One region of the Paludibacterium flexuosum genome, then DNA from elsewhere that is predicted to be linked to it. Evidence: predicted binding sites of a transcription regulator. Region 1 holds the regulator's gene; each other region holds the start of a gene.

Region 1 (2,185 bases):
TCCTGCACCCCGACACTGATGCGGTTGAAACCGAATGACGCCAGTTTGAAGATCGTCTCGCGCCCCACCTTGCGCGGATCAATCTCGATGGAATATTCACCTTCCGGCAAAAAGTCGAAATGCCCGCGCAGGATATTCATCAGTCGTTCGAGTTGCGCATCCGACAAGAAGGTCGGCGTACCGCCACCAAAATGCAACTGAATGACTTTTTCTCGCTCACCGACGGCATTTGCCACCATTTCTACCTCTTTTTCCAGGTAGTCGAGGTAGATATCTGCCTTGCTCTTGTCCTTGGTGATGATCTTGTTACAGGCACAGTAATAGCAAACAGTATTGCAAAATGGTAAATGAGCATATAATGATACAGCTTTACTATTCGCCCCGATGCGACGCTGTTTGAGCCAATGACGATAATCGGCCTCGCCGAAATCCGCATGAAAGCGGTCTGCAGTCGGGTATGAGGTGTATCTCGGGCCGGAGCCTTCCAGCCGTTCGATCAGTTGTCGATCGAACTCGAAATGCTCCGGAGAAAACGAATGGATGGTGGTCATGTCGGTATTTGATGGAAAAACCGGTGGTGGGCTGGTAAATTTGCGGAAAACATTTGAATTCCGCTTTGACAAGAGTCAAGGTTCAATTAAAGGTTGCTCAAAAAACGGCATGACTGACCAGACCACCATCCAATTGCATGCGCTCAAGCTCTCCTGCTCCAACTGCAGCTTGCGCGAACTCTGCCTGCCCGTCGGACTGAATCGCGAAGAGATGACGCAGCTTGATGCCGTCATCCGCCAGAGCCGTCGCATCAAACGGGGCGAGTATCTGTTCCGCAGCGGCGAGGGCTTCAAGTCGCTGTTCGCCGTGCGCACCGGCTTCTTCAAGACCTGCGTCTCCAGCCAGGATGGCCGCGAGCAGGTCACGGGCTTCCTGATGTCCGGCGAGCTGATGGGGCTGGATGGCGTGTCTTCCAACATCCATGGCTGCGATGCCATCGCCCTGGAAGACAGCGAAGTCTGCGAACTGCCGTTCAATCGAATCGAGAGCCTTGGTCGCGACATCCCCAGCCTGCAGCACCATTTCTTCCGCCTGATGAGCCGCGAGATTGTCCGCGATCAGAACGTCATGTTGCTTCTTGGCAACATGAAGGCAGAAGAGCGTCTGGCCGCGTTCCTGCTCAACCTGTCCCAGCGTCTGGCCATCCGTGGCTTCGCCGCCAATGACTTCATCCTGCGCATGAGCCGCGAGGAAATCGGCAGCTTCCTCGGCCTGAAACTGGAAACCGTCAGCCGCACGCTGTCGAAGTTCCAGCAACAGGGCTGGATCAGCGTCGATCACAAGCACATTCAGCTGGTGAAACCGGAAGAACTCAAGCAACTGATCGCCGGCTGCATCCACTCCAACAACGCGGAGTAACTTGCCAGTCCCGACAACGGGCGCCGCTCAGCAGGCGCCCGTTGGCATTTGCTGCTGCAGCTGCACCAGCCGCCCGGCATCCGGCCAGCGCGACGGCAGAACAAAGCCGCGCCGCAATTCGCGCCATCCCCCCTCCTCTGCCACCATTTCCGCCACCATTTGAGGCGCCTCGGCTTGTGTCATCTGCACACGCAGGGCCTGTGCCGACCCCACCTCGCCGCTGGCGGCCAGCGCCGGCGACAGCCAGCGCATGCGCGGCAGCCACAGCCAGCGACTGGAGGCGTCGCGACAGGGCCAGGGCTGTTCGCAGTCAGCCATCCAGCCTTGCCATTGGGTTGCCGGCGCGAATGCCGCCTCGTCAGGCGCCTGACGGTAAAAAAAGCAGCCACGCACCAGTGCCCCGGTGCGCGGTGCCTCAAACCCCGGCGGCAGGACTTGTCGGGCCAGCGCATGGCGACTCAGCCTCAATTGCTGAGCCAGCTTGTCCTGTTTCAGCAGCCAGGCATCGCGCAGACTGGGGCCCACCAGGCCTGACGCCCCCTTTCCGCACTGCAGATAGAATTTGCTGCAGGTTTCCAGATGCCAGGGCTGGCCATCAATACGCAGCAGGAAGTCGAACTCACCCAGCGTCAGCCCTTTGTCGCGCAGCACCAGATTGTGCGCAACCAGCTCGATATGGGGGGAATGGTCAAACCAGAAAGCCAGCAGTTGCTCGGCATAGTGGCCAAGCCGCCTGACGGGACGAGCCGCCAGCCAGCGGCGCAGTGGCGCCGGA
Region 2 (2,185 bases), 1.7 Mb from region 1:
CAAAGGAGTTGTCGGTCACATGCTGAATCAGGTCGCTCATGGTTGCTCTCTATTTATTAAGCTTGATCCCGGGATGTTAGCAAGCCAGCCAGCGCGCGGCAACCCTGGTCTGAGCAGGGTTGACACAAACCGGCATGGCCAATTTTTTGTCCTACAATTATGGTCTGCGTTTTCTGCCCGGCTTGGGTATAATGGCAGGCTATGTTTAGTTAGAAGGACTGACGATGGGTTTCCTGCAAGGAAAAAAAATTCTGATCACCGGCATGATCTCCAACCGATCCATCGCCTACGGCATCGCCCAGGCCTGTCATCGCGAGGGTGCGGAACTTGCCTTCACCTATGTCGTTGACAAGCTGGAAGACCGCGTGCGCGAAATGGCTGCCGAATTCGGCAGCAAGCTGGTCTATCGCTGCGACGTGCAGAACGATGCCGAAATCGAACAGCTGTTCGTCGATCTGGGCAAGGACTGGGACGGGCTGGACGGGCTGGTACATGCCATTGCCTTCGCACCGCGCGAAGCGCTCAACGGCGACTTCCTCGACTCGCTGTCGCGCGAAGCCTTCCAGATTGCCCACGACGTGTCGTCCTACAGCTTCCCGGCACTGGCCAAGGCCGCGCGCCCGATGATGCAGGGACGCAAGTCTGCCCTGCTGACGCTGTCGTATCTGGGTGCCATCCGTGCCATCCCCAACTACAACGTGATGGGTCTGGCCAAGGCCAGCCTGGAGGCCGGCGTCCGCTTCATGGCCAGCGCACTGGGTCGTGACGGCATCCGTGTCAACGGGATCTCCGCCGGTCCGATCAAGACGCTGGCGGCCTCGGGCATCAAGGACTTCTCCAAGCTGCTGAACCATGTCGCCGGCCAGTCCTCGCTGCGCCGCAACGTCACGACGGAAGAAGTCGGCAATGCCGCCGCCTTCCTGCTGTCCGACCTCGCCTCCGGCATCACCGGCGAGATCACCTATGTCGACGCCGGTTACAGCAATAATGCGCTGAACGTCCCGGAAGAAGACTGACCCTCCGGCACGCTCCGTCGCCAGCCCCACACCGCCAGCAGGCCGTGTGGGGTTTTGTTTTTCCACCCGCCGCACCGTTGATCTGCATCAAAAAACCATACCAGCACAATGGTTAATTTAGATTCAGAAATAATGTCATTCGGATAACGACCGTTAAACCAACAGGAGCGGACCATGGCACTGATTCAGCAACTTCTTTCGGACGATGTCGGCCTTCTCAGCCTGGTGACCATCGTGTTTGCCACCATCGTTGTCGTCGGCTGTGCCGGCATTCTGATCCGCAAATCCAAACAGACCGGACCGAAGTAAAGCCGCAGGACCTGCGGCCGCCCCGTGGCCACCTCGGCCCGCCACGCCGGAAAGGCAAGGCGGGCTGCTTGCCTAGTCAGCCTGCGTCAGTTGATAACCGAGCCGCGGGAAGTGCAGGTGCAAATGTCCGCCGGCGGGGGTCTCCACCGCCAGGGAGATGCGCTGTGCCGTCAATCCGCACAGCGCCCCATGGACGGCCTCCAGCGGATAGCCTTCCGGCATCACCGACACCGGCATCCCGACCTGCCAGCCCGGTTCGGCAACACCCCCGGCCTTCTCCGGCTGTGCCGACCACGCCAGATGAATCGCCTCAGCAGCGGAGAGTTCGGCATGCTCGCCATGACCGAACGCCGTCATGCGGCCGAACCAGGCCAGCAAAGGACCATCCTGCGGTGCCAGCTCGTTCAGCGCACCGATATTATTCAGGAACCACAGCGGATGGTAGACGCCAAAATCGCCGCCGGACGGCAGCGCGCCGGCAAAGAAAGACTGTCCGGTCAGCAGCGCATCCAGCCAGGCCAGCATCGGGCGCAGCTGTGCCGTCACCTGCGGCAGGTCGGCCACCAGGGTCTGGCGCGAGAAATCATATTGCCGGTGCATCGCCGCGCGATCATCCAGCATGAACTGCGGAATCTGCTCCGCGTGCCGCCCCATGACCAGACGCACAGTCAGCCAGAACAACTCGATATCCACCCAGTGGCTCAACACTTCGGCCAGTGCGCGACCATGCGGCGTCGGCTGCGCAGGCTGGGGGAAACGACGCTCAATTTCGTCGGCGATCAGTGCTGAATCACAATAGATATCGGCACCGATCTGCAGCACCGGCGCGCGCCGGTAGCCATGTGTCAGCTGCATCAGGT
Region 3 (2,185 bases), 370 kb from region 1:
ATGCGGCGTTCCAGCTCCAGCAAGGGACCGGTCTGCACATTGGAAAGGTGCGGTATGGGCATCACGCCCTCCTAGGAAGAATGAAGATGGCTCAGTGGTGGGGGTTGACACGAGGATATTCAACCCTGTGGACATGACAAACAATCACAAAACCGGCTCGCATGACACCATCTGCCACGTTATGATTGAACGCTTGTCCGGATTCCGTGTCATTTTAGCACCAAGCCCGTTCGCCCCGTGCACTGTCAGAACTTTTCGCCAGAGAACACCATGATGATCCGCCTGCTCCGACCGCTCCTTTGCCTCCTGCTCCTCCTGCCCGGCCTGAGCCACGCCACGGCACTCGACCAGACGATCTTCACCGACCTGAATGGCCGCCAGGTCAAATTGGCCGACTTGCGCGGCAAGCGGGTCATCGTCAATTTCTGGGGCACCTGGTGCAGCCCGTGCCGCAAGGAAATGCCCATGCTCAATGCCTTCAGCCAGAAATGGCAACCACGCAACGTCGTGGTGGTTGGCATTGCCCTGGATGAAAAAAAACCAGTCCAACAGTTCGTTCAGCAGCAAAAAATTCGCTACCCCATCTGGATTGGCGACGAAAACAGCACGGATTTGCTCCCCGCACTGGGCAACCCGACGATAAATATCCCCTTTACCCTGCTGATCGACAAAAACGGTCAAATTTTGCAACGCTGGATTGGTGAGATCAACGAAGCCACCCTGCAAAAAGCATTAAAGTAACCAGGCAAACACACAACAAGAAGCAAAAAAAGCGCATTTCGATCAAAAAAACTGACCACACACATCATTTTCCGCTCAGAAAAGTCGGCCCGCCGGCAAATTTTTTGCCATTTGCGGGCTTTTTTTCGCCCCCAATGCTTAGTTCTACATAAAGATATTTCGAATTATTTGATTTGCATCATATAAAGATACAGGTGCCATCCTATACTGCGATTTCACTCTACGGACTCCTCGCGTAGGCCTTTTTCCAGCACTCATACGGGACTCCCCATGGCACAACTCGGCAAATCGCTGATGGATAAAATGCACGCCTACTGGCGCGCCGCCAACTATCTCTCCGTCGGCCAGATCTACCTTATGGACAACCCGCTGCTGCGCCAACCGCTGCAGCGCGAGCATATCAAGCCACGCCTGATGGGCCACTGGGGGACGACACCCGGCCTGAACTTCATCTACGTTCACCTCAACCGTGTCATCAACGCCCGCAAGCAACCGATGATCTATATCACCGGTCCTGGCCATGGTGGTCCGGGTCTGGTGGCCAACAGCTGGCTGGAAGGCTCCTACTCCGAGGTTTACCCGAACGTCTCGCAAGATCATGAAGGCCTGCGCAAACTGTGCAAGCAGTTCTCCTTCCCGGGCGGCATTCCCTCGCATGTGGCACCGGAAACCCCGGGCTCGATGCACGAAGGCGGTGAGCTGGGCTACTCGGTCTCGCACGCCTATGGCGCGGTCTTCGACAATCCGGAGCTGATCGCCGCCTGCGTCGTGGGGGATGGCGAAGCCGAAACCGGTCCGCTGGCCACCAGCTGGCACTCCAACAAATTCCTCAACCCGCTGCGTGATGGCGTGGTGCTGCCGATTCTGCATCTGAACGGCTACAAGATTGCCAACCCGACCGTCTTGGCCCGTCTGTCGACCGATGAACTGACCAAGCTGTTCGAAGGCTATGGTCACAAGCCTTACTTCGTCGATATCGGCAAGGATCCGGACGATTTCGCCGCCATCCACCGCAAGATGGCCGCGACACTCGACACCATCATGGACGAAATCGCCGATATCAAGGCGCGCGCCGCCCGTGAAGACAAGGCCGGCAAACCGCTGTCGCGTCCGAAATGGCCGATGATCATCCTCAAGACCCCCAAGGGCTGGACGGGACCGAAGGAAATCGACGGCAAGAAGGTGGAAGGCTACTGGCGCAGTCACCAGGTGCCGTTCTCCGACATGACCCCGGAGCACATCAACGCACTGGAAACCTGGCTCAAGAGCTATGGCCCGGATGAACTGTTCACCGAATCCGGCGCCCTGCGTCCGGACCTGGCGGCCCTGGCGCCGCATGGCGAACTGCGCATGAGTGCCAACCCGCACGTACATGGTCTGGTCTCGCGCGATCTGAAAATGCCGGACTTCCGCGATTACGCCGTCCAGTTCGACAAGCCGGGCA

The links. Region 1 encodes FNR, which switches genes on or off when oxygen is low (the NO sensors DNR and NnrR bind a similar motif). Its sites were predicted from a motif close to TTGATNNNNATCAA; they were not measured.
Region 2: the regulator FNR is predicted to act here: its motif matches at 1,094-1,107, upstream of AACH39_RS00075 (DUF3149 domain-containing protein).
Region 3: the regulator FNR is predicted to act here: its motif matches at 910-923, upstream of AACH39_RS09905 (phosphoketolase family protein).

What each region holds. Positions count from the first base shown of each region.
Region 1 covers NZ_AP029060.1:1,699,668-1,701,852, forward strand. Annotated here, with positions in the region: gene hemN (oxygen-independent coproporphyrinogen III oxidase) at 1-551, opposite strand, end outside; gene fnr (fumarate/nitrate reduction transcriptional regulator Fnr) at 661-1,410, shown strand; gene AACH39_RS08035 (DUF1853 family protein) at 1,438-2,185, opposite strand, start outside.
Region 2 covers NZ_AP029060.1:17,206-19,390, reverse strand. Annotated here, with positions in the region: gene trxA (thioredoxin TrxA) at 1-40, opposite strand, end outside; gene fabI (enoyl-ACP reductase FabI) at 225-1,016, shown strand; gene AACH39_RS00075 (DUF3149 domain-containing protein) at 1,191-1,325, shown strand; gene AACH39_RS00070 (glutathione S-transferase) at 1,398-2,185, opposite strand, start outside.
Region 3 covers NZ_AP029060.1:2,069,439-2,071,623, forward strand. Annotated here, with positions in the region: gene gshA (glutamate--cysteine ligase) at 1-62, opposite strand, end outside; gene AACH39_RS09900 (TlpA disulfide reductase family protein) at 271-741, shown strand; gene AACH39_RS09905 (phosphoketolase family protein) at 1,012-2,185, shown strand, end outside.